Regions from separate parts of the Thioalkalivibrio sp. ALE16 genome, predicted to be linked through region 1. Evidence: predicted binding sites of a transcription regulator. Region 1 holds the regulator's gene; the other holds the start of a gene.
What was found. The regulator FNR, encoded in region 1, switches genes on or off when oxygen is low (the NO sensors DNR and NnrR bind a similar motif). The targets are predictions, from matches to a motif close to TTGATNTANATCAA.

Region 1 (6,378 bases):
AGAGAAACCGCACCCGATCCTCCAGCCCGCGTCGCCCGGCCTCCTCCCGGGCCACCCGCAGCTGCTCCCGGGACAGCGTCACGCCGTCGACCTGCACGTCCGCGTGCTCGGCCAGATGGAAGGCCAGGCCGCCCCAGCCGCAACCGATATCAAGGACTCGCATGCCGGGTTCCAGGCGCAGCTTCCTGCGCAGCATCGCGCACTTGGCCTGCTGCGCTTCCTCCAGCGTCATATCGGGCCGCTCGAAGTAGGCACAACTGTAGAACATGCCCTCGTCCAGGAACTGGCGATAAAGCCACTCGTCTACATCATAATGATGGGCGATGTTCTGATAGCAGCGCGCCACCTTGTTGCCCTGCTCGATCAGCGCCCGGAGCATACGCACCGCCGGATTGACACGCTGCTGGAACATCGGCGCGAAGTTGCGCATAGCCACATCCAGGAACACCTGCAGGCCCTCGGGGCCAGGCGACCACATGCCGTTCATGTAGGTCTCGCCCAGCTGGAATCCCGGATCGCGACCGATCTTGCGCAGCGCCGCCCGGTCATGCAGCTGCATCGTGATCTCCGGCGTACCGCTACCGAAACGCTGCTCGCGGCCATCCGGGTGCCGCAGCACAAAGGTCCCGTAGCGCATGTATTGCTCGAGTAACCGCTCGATCATCTTGACTCCTGTCCTTGTCTCGGCGGCCCGTGCGCAACGCGTGGGTTCCAGGCCGTTGCCGCGCCACCCAATGTAAACTGAGTCTAAATATTGTTATCTCGCGTTGTCCATGCCTGATGCCGCGCGCGGTGAAGTGGGCGGCCGGCGCCGCTTCGAGACCCGTAATAACCCCGACCCGAATCACCTGCATTCCACAGGGACAGTAGCGCATTCCCGAGCGTGATGGCAGACCCCGAAAATCCCTTTCCCCAATTCCGAAAAAACGGCTACCCTGCACTCATGACGCTACGACCCACCCAAGCCTGTCAGCACTGCACCCTGCGCCAGCTCTGCCTGCCGGTCGGCCTGCCGCAGGACGAGCTCTGGCAGCTCGACGAGATCGTCCAGCAGCGCCGGCCGATCGCCAAGGGCGCGGCCCTGTTCACCATGGGGGCCAAGTTCGACGCGCTGTATGCGGTCCGCACGGGGGCGCTGAAGACGGTGCTGATCTCCGATGACGGCACTGAACAGATCACGGGCTTTGCCCTGGCCGGCGACCTCCTGGGACTGGACGCGATCCATTCGGGCAAGCACCCGGTGAGTGCCGTGGCCCTGGAATCCACCAGCGTCTGTGCCGTGCCCTACGGGCATGTCGACGACCTCGCCGGGCGCCTGCCCACGTTCCGCCAGCACATGATGAGCGTGATGAGCCAGGAGCTCGCGCAGGACGAAAGCCTGCATGCGCTGCTTGCCCAGCGCACGGCCGAGCAGCGCCTGGCGACATTCCTCGTGGGGCTGTCGGAACGCCAGCGCACTCGCGGCCTGTCCCCCGAGCGGTTCTACCTGCCGATGTCGCGCGCCGACATCGCCAACCACCTGGGCCTGACCCAGGAGACCATCAGCCGACTGTTCACCCAGCTGCGCAACCAGGGCGTAATCAGCCTGCACACCCGCGACCTCGAGATCCTGGAGCCCGAGAGTCTGCGGAACACCGCCGGGGTGACGTTCACCTCCTCCGCCGCGAGCAGTGCCTGAATCCGGAGGCACCCCGGAAGAGCCGTCGACGGACTTCGAGGCCTTCTGGCGCTTCGCCGGAACCCTCTGGGCCGACCCCGATGCACGCGCGCGCCTGCTGCGCTGGCAGGAGGACTTCGGGGTGGATGTGATGCTGGCGCTGTTCGCCCTGTGGTACCCCCGACCGCTGACGACCTCTCAGTGGCAACGGCTCGCGCAAACCGCCCGCCGCTGGCAGACCTCAGCCACCGGACGCATCCGCGCCCTGCGCCGCCAGTTGCACACCCCCGAGCGCGACACGCTCTACCGCGCGGTACTCGCGCTCGAACTCCAGAGCGAGCGCCTGGCGGGCCTGCAACTGCTCGCGCAGGCCCGCCAGCTCTCGACGCCGGATAGCCGGTCCCACGCCGTGAACCACCGGCGCCGACTGCACACGCTGTTCCCCGCATTGCCGGAGGCCGAGATCCGCGACGCGCCACACACTCCGGATCGGTGTTCTCAATAGCGTGTCCACGCAGGGACGTACGTAGCGGCATGCCGGCTGCATGCGCTGGCGGTTCCGGCTATCCTCCCCGGCATACAGACCCTACACGGCAGGATTCATGTCCGACGATCTGCGCACCCAGCTCCTGAAGACGGGGCTGGTGGACGAAAAACAGGTTCGCAAGGCCAAGGCGCAAAAGCATCAGGCGCAAAAGGGCAACGCGAAAAAGAAGAAGGACCGCAAGACCGGCCCCGAGCCGGGCGTGGCCGAGGCGCGCAAGGCCGAGCAGGCCGAACGCTCGCGGCAGAAGAACCGCGAACAGCAGGAGCGTGCCGAACGCCGCGCCCGCCACGCGCAGATCCGCGAGCTGGTCAGCACCCACCTGGCGCCGATCCCCACGGGCGATGCCGCGCTGGACTATCACTTTCAGCAGGGGGGGCAGATCCGTCACCTACCGGTGACAGCGGATCTGCAAAAGCGCCTGGCCGACGGGCGCGCCGCGATTGCGGGGCTGGATATCCGGCCGGAGAAGGGCTTCCGGGTCATCCCGCGGGAGACAGCGGACCGCATCCGCGAGCGCGATCCGGAATGGCCGCTGGTGATTCCGGCCGAGGACGATGCGTCGTCCGAGCCCGACCCGGACGACCCCTACAAGGATTACGTCGTTCCCGATGACCTGATGTGGTGAGGGCACGGGGCACGCATGGGCAGGCGCCCCCGCGAGTCCGTCAGTCCGTGGTGCGCTTCACGTCCGCGGCCGGCATGCCGGACTGCTGCGGACGCCGTGCCTCGTCACTGGACATGTCCTGAGGGGTCAGCCCCCCCTCCCCCAGACTCTGGGGTGCACCCGCCGACTCCTCCTCCGGCGCGCCGTTGCCACAGCCCAGTGCCAGCAGGCCGACGGCGGTCAGTCCGATCACCAGGGGGGTCGCTCGCTGAATCTCTCGCATCGCTATCGCTCTCGGGTGTTTTCAGATCAAAGCGTGCAAGCCCGCGGCCCGGCGCGCAAGCGCCGGCGTGAAGATCACGGGCTTGGGATCCGCCCTTGAGACCCGCCACGCCGCGGGTTTTCTGTCAGACGGTGCCGACCGGCAGGATGCGGGTCCCGGCCTGGCCGTCCAGGATATCAGCGGCATGCCCCAGCGCACCGATCCCGACCCGGATGCCGCCTTGCGCCGCGCGCCGCGCCGCCTCCATCTTCGGGCCCATGGAACCCGCGGGGTAGGCCGCCGGCTCCACGGCCGTGACCAGCAGGGCCTTCAAGCGCCGAGCGTCCGGCGTGCCCCAGTCCATATAGACGCCGTCGACATCGGTCAGCATCAGCAGCCAGTCGGCCTCGACATGCGCGGCCAGACGGGCGGCCGTCAGGTCCTTGTCGACCACAGCCTCGATGCCCTGCAGGCGCCCGGCCGCGTCGCGCGCGACTGGCACACCCCCGCCACCGGCGCAGATCGCGACCGCCCCGCCCTCCACGAGACTGCGCACAGCCTCCATGCCCAGCAGCCGCTGCGGCTCGGGCGAGGCTACCACGCGCCGCCAACCCTCGCCGTCGGGCGCGATATCCCAACCGCGCTCGTCGGCCAGCGCACGAGCACGGGCCTCATCCCAGGTGGGGCCGATGAATTTCTCCGGATGGCCAAAGGCCGGATCGTTGGGGTCGACCTCGGTCTGCGTCAGCAGGCTCGCCACCCGGTCATGCCCCAGTGCGTTGTGCAGCTCGCGCGCCAGGATGTAGCCGATCATGCCGTGGCTCTCGGCGCCGACAACGTCCAGCGGCCAGGCGATGCGATCGCACTCCGCCTGATTGGCCAGCAAGCCAACCTGCGGCCCGTTCCCGTGGGTGACGACCACCTCGTGCTCGCGCGCCACGGCGGCAATCGCCTCGGCGGCCTGTTGCGCGTTGCGCTGCTGGGCCTCGGCCGAGGGCGTCTCGCCGCGTTGCAACAGGGCGTTGCCGCCCAGCGCGATCACGATGCGCATGGCGGTCCTCCGGGGGATTTGGTGGGTGTCAGGTCCGCGGCAGGGTGACGCCGCGCTGCCCCTGGTACTTGCCGCCGCGATCCTTGTAGGACGTCTCGCAGACCTCGTCGGACTGCAGAAACAGCATCTGCGCCACACCCTCGTTGGCGTAGATCTTGGCCGGCAACGGCGTGGTGTTGGAGAACTCCAGCGTCACGTGGCCCTCCCACTCGGGCTCCAGCGGGGTCACGTTCACGATGATGCCGCAGCGGGCATAGGTGGACTTGCCCAGGCAGATGGTCAGCACATCGCGCGGGATACGGAAGTACTCCACCGTGTGCGCCAGGGCAAAGGAGTTGGGCGGGATGATGCAGACATCCGACTGCACATCCACGAAGCTGCCCTCGTCGAAGCCCTTGGGATCGACGATGCTGGAATTGATGTTGGTGAAGATCTTGAAATGATCCGAACAGCGCACGTCGTAGCCGTAGCTGGAGGTGCCGTAGGACACGATCCGCTCCTCGTCGCGGTAGCGGATCTGGCCGGGCTCGAAGGGCTCGATCATGCCCTGCGTCTCGGCCATCTCCCGGATCCAGCGGTCCGACTTGATGCTCATTGGCCCTGTCCCTGGTCGGCGGTTCGCCGGATCAGTTGTTCTGAATCACGATATTGGGGAACTTGCTGCTGTAGTCCTTGGACTGCTCCGCCAGCTTGGCGCCGGTGCGCCGCGCGATCTCGCGATAGATCTCGGTAATGCGCCCATCCGGGTCGGCGATCACGGTGGGCTCGCCGCCATCCGCCTGTTCGCGGATGCGGATGTCCAGCGGCAGGGCGCCCAGCATATCCACGCCGTACTCCTCGGCCATGTTCTCCGCCCCGCCCTGGCCGAAGATGTACTCTTCGTTGCCGCACTTCGAGCAGATGTGGATGCTCATATTCTCGATGATGCCCAGCACCGGCACCTCGACCTTCTCGAACATGCGCAGGCCCTTGCGGGCGTCCAGCAGCGCGATGTCCTGCGGCGTGGTCACGATCACCGCGCCGGACACCGGAATCTTCTGCGACAGCGTCAGCTGGATGTCGCCGGTGCCCGGCGGCAGGTCGATGATCAGGTAGTCCAGATCCTTCCAGTTAGTCTCGTTCAGGAGCTGCTCCAGCGCCTGGGTCACCATCGGGCCACGCCAGATCATCGGCGTGTCCTCCTCGATCAGGAAGCCGATGGACATCGCCTGTACGCCGTGGCGCTCCAGCGGCTCCATGCTCTTGCCATCCTTGGACTCCGGGTTGCCCTTGATGCCCAGCATGCGCGGCTGGCTGGGGCCGTAGATGTCCGCATCCAGGATGCCGACCTGCGCGCCCTCGGCCGCCAGGCCCAGCGCCAGATTCACCGCGGTGGTGGACTTGCCCACCCCGCCCTTGCCGGAGGCCACGGCGATGATGTTCTTGATCCCCGCCATCGGCTTGAGGCTCTTCTGCACCGCGTGCGTCGTGACCTTGGTGTTGATGGTCACTTCCGAGGATTCCAGCCCGGCGACCCCGGCCAGCGCCCCCTGGATGGCTGCGCGGAGCTCGTCGTGATAGCCGTTCGAGGAGTAGCCCATCTCGATGGCGATGGAGGCGCGCGCGCCCTCCACCTGAATGTCCTTGACCGCGCCGGCGGCCACCAAATCCTGCTCCAGGTACTTGTCCTGAACAGTCTTCAGGGCGTTTTCGATCTGCTCGCGCGAGAGTTCGGCCATGGTGTTCGTTCCATCCAGCAATTGAAGGGTGACCGCGCGATTCTACTGGCACCGGTACGGCACGCCAATGGCAACACGCAGTGCCAGTCCTTTCCCGGGGCCCAAACATGCTCATCCGGCCGGGTGTCAAGCCTTTCGCAACGGTTTTATGCACAAACATGGCGCATACGGGGAAGACAGGCCTAGATAGCCGCACAAACGTCCAAAACGCTGCACAATAGTTGTTTAAATTCATGTTTTATTGGCTTTCTTTTGGGTTGGTCGATTTTTAACCAATTTGTCATGCGCCCTTGTGTGGCAAGGGGTAGCGACCGATTCCACCGGGTTTCCCACAGACTTATCCACAGCTTCTGTGGACAAGCGGGCCCAGCCCGCGCTGCGCCTCGACAAGCCGCCGGACACACCCGACAATAGCGCCCCTGCACCCGCGGCCCGGCGCCGCCCATCACGAGCCAAGCAATGACCGAAACCCCGCGCAAGATCCTCGTCACCAGCGCCCTGCCCTACGCCAACGGCCCGATCCATCTCGGGCACCTGGT
Region 2 (6,378 bases), on a different contig from region 1:
AACCCGACCGAGGAAATGCTGGGCCATTCCGACGCCATCTGCTCGGCCCTGCAACTGATCAACTTCTACCAGGACCTGCAGCAGGACCTGGAGGAGAACAACCGCATCTACCTGCCGCAGGAGGAGATGGACCAGTACGGCGTCACCGAGGCCATGCTCGCGGCCGAAAAGACCACGTTCCAGCTACGCAATTTGATGCAGTTCCAGTACGCCCGCGCCGATCGCCTGCTACGGGCCGGCGCGCCCCTGGGCGGGATGCTGCGCGGGCGCATGGGGCTGGAAATCCGCGCCATCATCAATGGCGGCGCCCGCATCCTCTGGCGCCTGCGCCAGCAGGACGACGTCTTCGCCCGCCCGCGCCTGCGCACCCGCGATGCCTGGATCATCCTGAGCCACAGCCTGCGCCCGCGTCGGCGCCCCCGAGCCCGCTAAACCACCTTGCTGTACCGCGGCTGGCCTTCGGTCGCCAGATAGGCGTCGAATGCCATGGCCACATTGCGCAGGAGCAGGCGACCGCGCGGCAGCACATCCAGCCGGCCCTGTTCGATCCGCACCAAGCCGTCGTCCTGCATACCCTCGAGGCGCCCCAGCGCATCCGCGAAGACCTCGCCGAACACGATCCCGTGGCGCGCCTCGATCGCGGCAAAGTCGATCCGCGAGTGGCACATCAGCTCGCTGATCACGTCGCGCCGCAGGCGGTCGTCGGCACTCAGCTCCAGCCCCCGAAAGACCGGGAGGCGGCCCGCATCCATGCGGGCGTAGTAGGCATCCAGCTCGCGCAGGTTCTGGCTGTAGGTCGCGCCGACCTTCCCGATGGCCGTGGGACCCAGCGCCACGAGGTCGTACTCCGCACGGGTGGAATAGCCCTGGAAGTTGCGCTGCAGCGTCCCGGCTCTCTGTGCCTCGGCCAGCTCGTCGTCCGGCAAGGCAAAGTGATCCATCCCGATGTAGACGTAGCCCGCCGCGGTCAGCCGCTCGATGGTCGTCTCCAGGATCGCGAGCTTCTCGGCCGCATCAGGCAGGTCCGCCTCGCGGATCTGGCGCTGCGTCTTGAACATCTGCGGCAGGTGGGCGTAGTTGTAGATCGCCAGGCGTTCGGGGCGCAGTTCGAGGGCACGTTCCAGGGTGCGGGTGTAGGTCTCCACCGTCTGCAGCGGAAGCCCGTAGATCAGGTCGAAGTTGGTGGACTCGAACCCATGGGCCCGGGCCTGCTCGACGGCGCGCGCGGTGACCTCGAAGGGCTGGATGCGGTTGACCGCCCGCTGCACATCCGGATCGAAGTCCTGCACCCCGAGGCTGATGCGGTTGAACCCCAGTTCGCCCAGCAGCGGTATCGTCCCGGGTCGCACCGCGCGCGGGTCGATCTCGATGGAGAATTCGCGCGCGGCACTGGCATCGAGACGGAAGTGGCGCCCGAGCAACGCCATCACCGATCGCAGGTCCTCGTCCCCGAGATAGGTCGGCGTTCCCCCGCCGAAGTGCAACTGCCCCACCGTGCGCTCCGCGTCAAACAGCTCGCCCTGCAGCGCGGCCTCGCGTTCCAGATACGCGAGATAGCGCTGCGCCCGCTGGTAGTTGCCGGTAATGACCTTGTTGCAGGCGCAATAGAAACAGACCGTGTCGCAGAACGGGACATGCACGTAAAGCGACAGCGGACGCGCCGGGTCCGCCCCATTGGTGGCCTGCGCCGCCTCGGCATACGCGCGGTCGTTGAAACCCTCGTGGAACTGGGGTGCCGTGGGATACGACGTGTAGCGAGGTCCGCTCACGTCATAGCGACGCAGGATCTCCGGATCAAATACCAGGCGCTGCTCCATCGGGTCCCCCTCGAGCGTGTACCGCCCATTTTAGGCATCGGATCATCACAGGCTACGACCACGGCCCGGTAGCGGGCTTGATACAGGTCAACAATCCGCCTTCGGGGGCAATCTCCCGCCTCGCGCACTGCCTGTGCTAGCCTTCCCGTCCCTGTTCGACACCCGCCACGCGAGAGCGCATGTCCCCCGACGAGTATTGCGAGGAGAAGGCCGCACAGAGCGGCTCCAGCTTCTACTACGCCTTTCGCTTTCTGGAGCCCGACCGGCGCCGCGCCATCACGGCGCTGTACGCCTTCTGCCGGGAAGTGGACGACATCGTCGACGAGGTCCGTGAGGAGAGCGTCGCCCGGACCAAGCTGGACTGGTGGCGCCAGGAGATCGAGCGCCTATTCGCCGGCGAACCCCGTCACCCCATCTCCCAGGCACTGCAGCCCCACATCGCCGCCTTCGATCTGGGCCGCGAATATTTCGACGAGATCATCGACGGCATGCAGATGGATCTCGACTACGACAGCTACCCGGATTTCACCACCCTGTCGCTGTACTGCTATCGCGCCGCCAGCGTGGTCGGCATCCTCTCCGCCCACATCTTCGGCTACAGCGACCGGCGCACGCTGAAGTACGCCCACGACCTCGGCATGGCCCTGCAGCTCACCAACATCCTGCGCGACGTCCACGAGGACGCCATGCGCGGCCGCGTCTATATCCCGCTCGACGAGCTGCGCAAGCACGAGGTCAAACCCGAGGAGTTCCAAGTCAACATCACCGATGACCGTCATCGCGCCCTGTTCGCGGAACAGGCCGAACGGGCGCGGCGCTACTACGACAGTGCCGAGGAACACCTCCCCGCTGCCGACCGCTATCCCCAGCGCCCGGGCCTGATCATGGCGGCGATCTACCGCACCCTGCTGGACGAGATCGAGGACGACGGCTTCCGTGTTCTGGAACACCGCGTACGCCTGACCCCGATCCGCAAGCTGTGGATCGCCTGGCGCACCGCCCGACGCCTGAAGCGCGAGCATCGCCGCCGCGCGGCCTGACGCCATGGCCTCCAGCCCTCCCGCGCACCCTGTCGCCGTGGTCGGCGCGGGCTGGGCCGGCCTGACCGCAGCCCTCGCCCTGGCGCGCGCCGGACACCCCGTACACCTGATCGAGGCCGGCCGGATCCCCGGCGGGCGCGCCCGCAGCCTGGAGCTGGACCACACCCCACTGGACAACGGCCAGCACATCCTCGTGGGGGCCTGCCAGCAGACCCTGGAACAGATCCGCGCGGTCGGTATCGACCCCGACTCGGCCTTTCACGCCGTCCCGTTCGGGCTGCGGATGTTCGACCCCGACCGCCGGCCAGCATCCCCGGCCTTCGCGCTCGAACCCCGCTCGCCCCGGCTGCCGGCCCTGGCCACGGCCCTCTATCGTTCCCTCCCCGGCCACGCCACTGGTATCCGGCTGCGCGCCCTGCTCGGCGCGGCGGCCCTGCTGCACCGTCCCCTGCGACACGACCTCCCGGTGCTCGACTGGCTGCGGCGCCGCCACCAGCCGGAAACCCTGATCCAGCGGCTGTGGGACCCCCTGTGCCTGGCGGTGATGAACACCCCGACTCGCCTGGCCTCCGCGCGGATCTTCCAGAACGTGCTGCGACGGGCCCTGAATCACGGGCCGGAGGCGGCCCGACTGCTGATCCCTGCACGGCCCCTGGGCGAGGTGTTCCCCGACGCCGCCATCCGCGAGCTGCGGGCCCGGGGTGCGCGCGTGGACCTTGGCCGCCGCATCACGATGATCCAGCGCGACGCGACACGCCCGGATGCCCCTTATCGACTGCACGATCGCCAGGGCGACACCAGCAACGCCCGCGCGCTGATCCTGGCCACCACGCCCACCGCCACCGCCAGCCTGTTGCCAGCGGACGCTCGATGGGGCGCCACGCATCAGGGGCTCAAGGCCATGGGCGCACGCAGCATCTGCACCGTCTACCTGCGCTACCCGCGGCGGTTGACAGACCGGCCCCCTCTCCAGGGGCTGCTCGGCCAGCATGGCCAGTGGCTGATCCCCCGGCACGTCGCGGGCGCCCCGCACTGGCTGGCTGTCGTGATCTCGGCCGCCGACGACCTCGAACCGTTGACGGCGGATGCCCGATGGCGCACCGTCGCCCGCTCGCTGGCACGGACCTTTCCCGAGCTGGGGGAGCCCGCAGCCGGTCACTGCGTCTGCGAGCGCCGCGCGACGGTGGACGCCCGGGTCGATCTGGATCGGCACCGTCCACCGCCCCGCACGCCCTGGCCCGACTGCTACCTGTCAGGGGATTACCTGACCCACGCACTGCCGTCGACGCTCGAAGCGGCCATACAATCTGGACTAGAATCGGCGCACCTGTTCCTGGAGGACCATCCTTGACCGACCTCGATATCCCTCGCCTCCTCGCCTACCGTCCCGAACCGGGCGCCTTTGACCAGCGCGTGATCCTCGTCACCGGCGCCGCCGACGGCATCGGCCGGGCAGTCGCCGAGGCCTGCGCCGCCGCCGGCGCCACGGTGGTCCTGCTGGACAAGGACCTGAAGGGCCTGGAGGCGGTCTACGACCGGATCGAACAGGCCGGCCAGCCCCAGCCCGCGATCTACCCGCTGAATCTCGAGGGGGCTACGGTCAAGGATTACGGCGACCTGGCGGAGAACATCCGTGACTCGCTGGGTCGCCTCGACGGCCTGGTGCTGAACGCCGGCTGGGCCGGGGCCCTGATGCCGATGAAGAACTACGACCCGGAGCTCTGGTTCAAGGTCATCAACAGCAACCTGCACGGCCCGTTTTTCCTGACCCAGGCTGTGCTGCCCCTGCTGGAGGCCAGCCCGACCGGAAGCCTGGTGGTCTCCACCCAGAACGCGCGCAAAGCCTTCTGGGGGGCCTTCGGGATGGCCAAGGCAGCGCAGGACGCCCTGATCGACATCCTGTCCCATGAGCATCGCAACGAGCCGCGCTTCATCCACGTCAATGGCGTGGACACCGGTCCCGTGCGCACCCGTTTCCGGGCCGGCCACTATCCGGGTGAGAACGCGGAACTGCTGCCCGAACCCGAGGCGGTGGTGGGCCCCTACCTGTACTTCCTGGACCCCGGCGACCGCACCACCACTGGCCTGAACCTCAGCCTGGAAGGCCAGGTACCGACGCCCGACGCGTCGGCCTGAGCCACTGCGCCGTCAGGCGCGCGGCCGCTTGCCGGCCGGGCGCCCCTTCTTGCGGAGCTTCCCGGCACCAGCCCGCGGCTTGCCACCGTGGGGCGCCGGCGAACGGCCGCCCGCCTTGCCCGCCGACGCGGCCTCGGCCTTTGGTTTCGCCCCCGGACGGGCCGCGGCCTCCACCCCGTTGTGCTGGGTCTGGAAGGTCTGGCCGCGCTTTTTCAGAGCCTTCCCGCCGCGGGTCATCCGCCCGCCCGTGGATGGGCGCGCCGCGCCCTGCCCCGTCCCGGCCGGCTGCCAGGTCGGCACCAGATGGTGCTTCCCGTTCCCGATCAGATCGGCCCTCCCCATGCGCTGCAGGGCATCGCGCAGCAGCGGCCAGTTGTTCGGGTCGTGGTAGCGCAGAAAGGCCTTGTGCAGGCGGCGGGCGCGGAAGCCCCGGGCGACCGGCACCCGTTCGCTCGCCTTGCGGCGGATGCCACGCAACGGATCCCGGCCCGAGTGCCACATGGCCGTGGCGAGTGCCATCGGGCTGGGCAAAAACGCCTGCACCTGGTCGGCGCGAAAATCATTGCGCTTGAGCCAGAGCGCCAGCTGCAGCATGTCCTGGTCGGTGGTCCCCGGGTGCGCGGCAATGAAATACGGGATCAGGTACTGCTCCTTCCCTGCCGCTTTCGAGTATTTCTCGAACATGGCCTTGAACCGGTCATAGGTGCCCATGCCCGGCTTCATCATCCGGGATAATGGGCCCTTTTCCGTATGTTCCGGCGCAATCTTCAGGTAACCACCCACATGGTGGGTGACCAGCTCCTTCACGTACTCCGGGGACTCGATCGCCAGGTCATAGCGCAGCCCCGAGGCGATCAGGATCTTCTTGATCCCCGGTAGCGCGCGCGCCTTGCGGTAGAGACGGATGAGCGGGGCGTGATCGGTATCCAGGTTACTGCAGATACCCGGGTACACACAGGACAGCCGCCGGCAGCTCAGCTCGATCTTCGGGTCCTTGCAGGCCAGGCGGTACATGTTGGCCGTCGGCCCGCCCAGGTCCGAGATCACACCGGTGAACCCGTCCACCTTGTCGCGGATCTCCTCTATCTCGCGCAGCACGCTGTCCTCGGAGCGGCTCTGGATGATCCGCCCCTCGTGTTCGGTGATCGAACAGAAGGTACAGCCACCAAAGCACCCGCGCATGATGTTCACCGAGAAGCGGATCATCTCCCAGGCCGGGATACGGGCATCGCCATAGGACGGATGCGGGGCCCGTGCATAGGGCAGATCGAACACCGCGTCCATCTCGGGGATGGAAAGCGGGATCGGCGGCGGGTTGAGCCAGACCTCCTTGTCGCCATGGCGCTGCACGATCGCCCGCGCGTTGCCCGGATTAGTCTCCAGAT

Region 2: hemN (oxygen-independent coproporphyrinogen III oxidase) is a predicted target of FNR. The motif match lies at 1,895-1,908, and genes of this name have one in related genera.

Annotation. Positions count from the first base shown of each region.
Region 1 is NZ_KB906357.1:36,304-42,681, reverse strand. It holds gene F627_RS0104705 (cyclopropane-fatty-acyl-phospholipid synthase family protein) at 1-664, opposite strand, end outside; gene fnr (fumarate/nitrate reduction transcriptional regulator Fnr) at 944-1,678, shown strand; gene F627_RS0104695 (DUF2390 domain-containing protein) at 1,671-2,162, shown strand; gene F627_RS0104690 (DUF2058 domain-containing protein) at 2,260-2,829, shown strand; gene F627_RS0104685 (hypothetical protein) at 2,870-3,091, opposite strand; gene F627_RS0104680 (carbamate kinase) at 3,216-4,121, opposite strand; gene dcd (dCTP deaminase) at 4,150-4,716, opposite strand; gene apbC (iron-sulfur cluster carrier protein ApbC) at 4,748-5,839, opposite strand; gene metG (methionine--tRNA ligase) at 6,299-6,378, shown strand, end outside.
Region 2 is NZ_KB906362.1:68,260-74,637, reverse strand. It holds gene hpnC (squalene synthase HpnC) at 1-432, shown strand, start outside; gene hemN (oxygen-independent coproporphyrinogen III oxidase) at 429-1,817, opposite strand; gene hpnD (presqualene diphosphate synthase HpnD) at 1,997-2,857, shown strand; gene hpnE (hydroxysqualene dehydroxylase HpnE) at 2,862-4,208, shown strand; gene F627_RS0109010 (SDR family NAD(P)-dependent oxidoreductase) at 4,205-4,993, shown strand; gene F627_RS0109005 (YgiQ family radical SAM protein) at 5,006-6,378, opposite strand, start outside.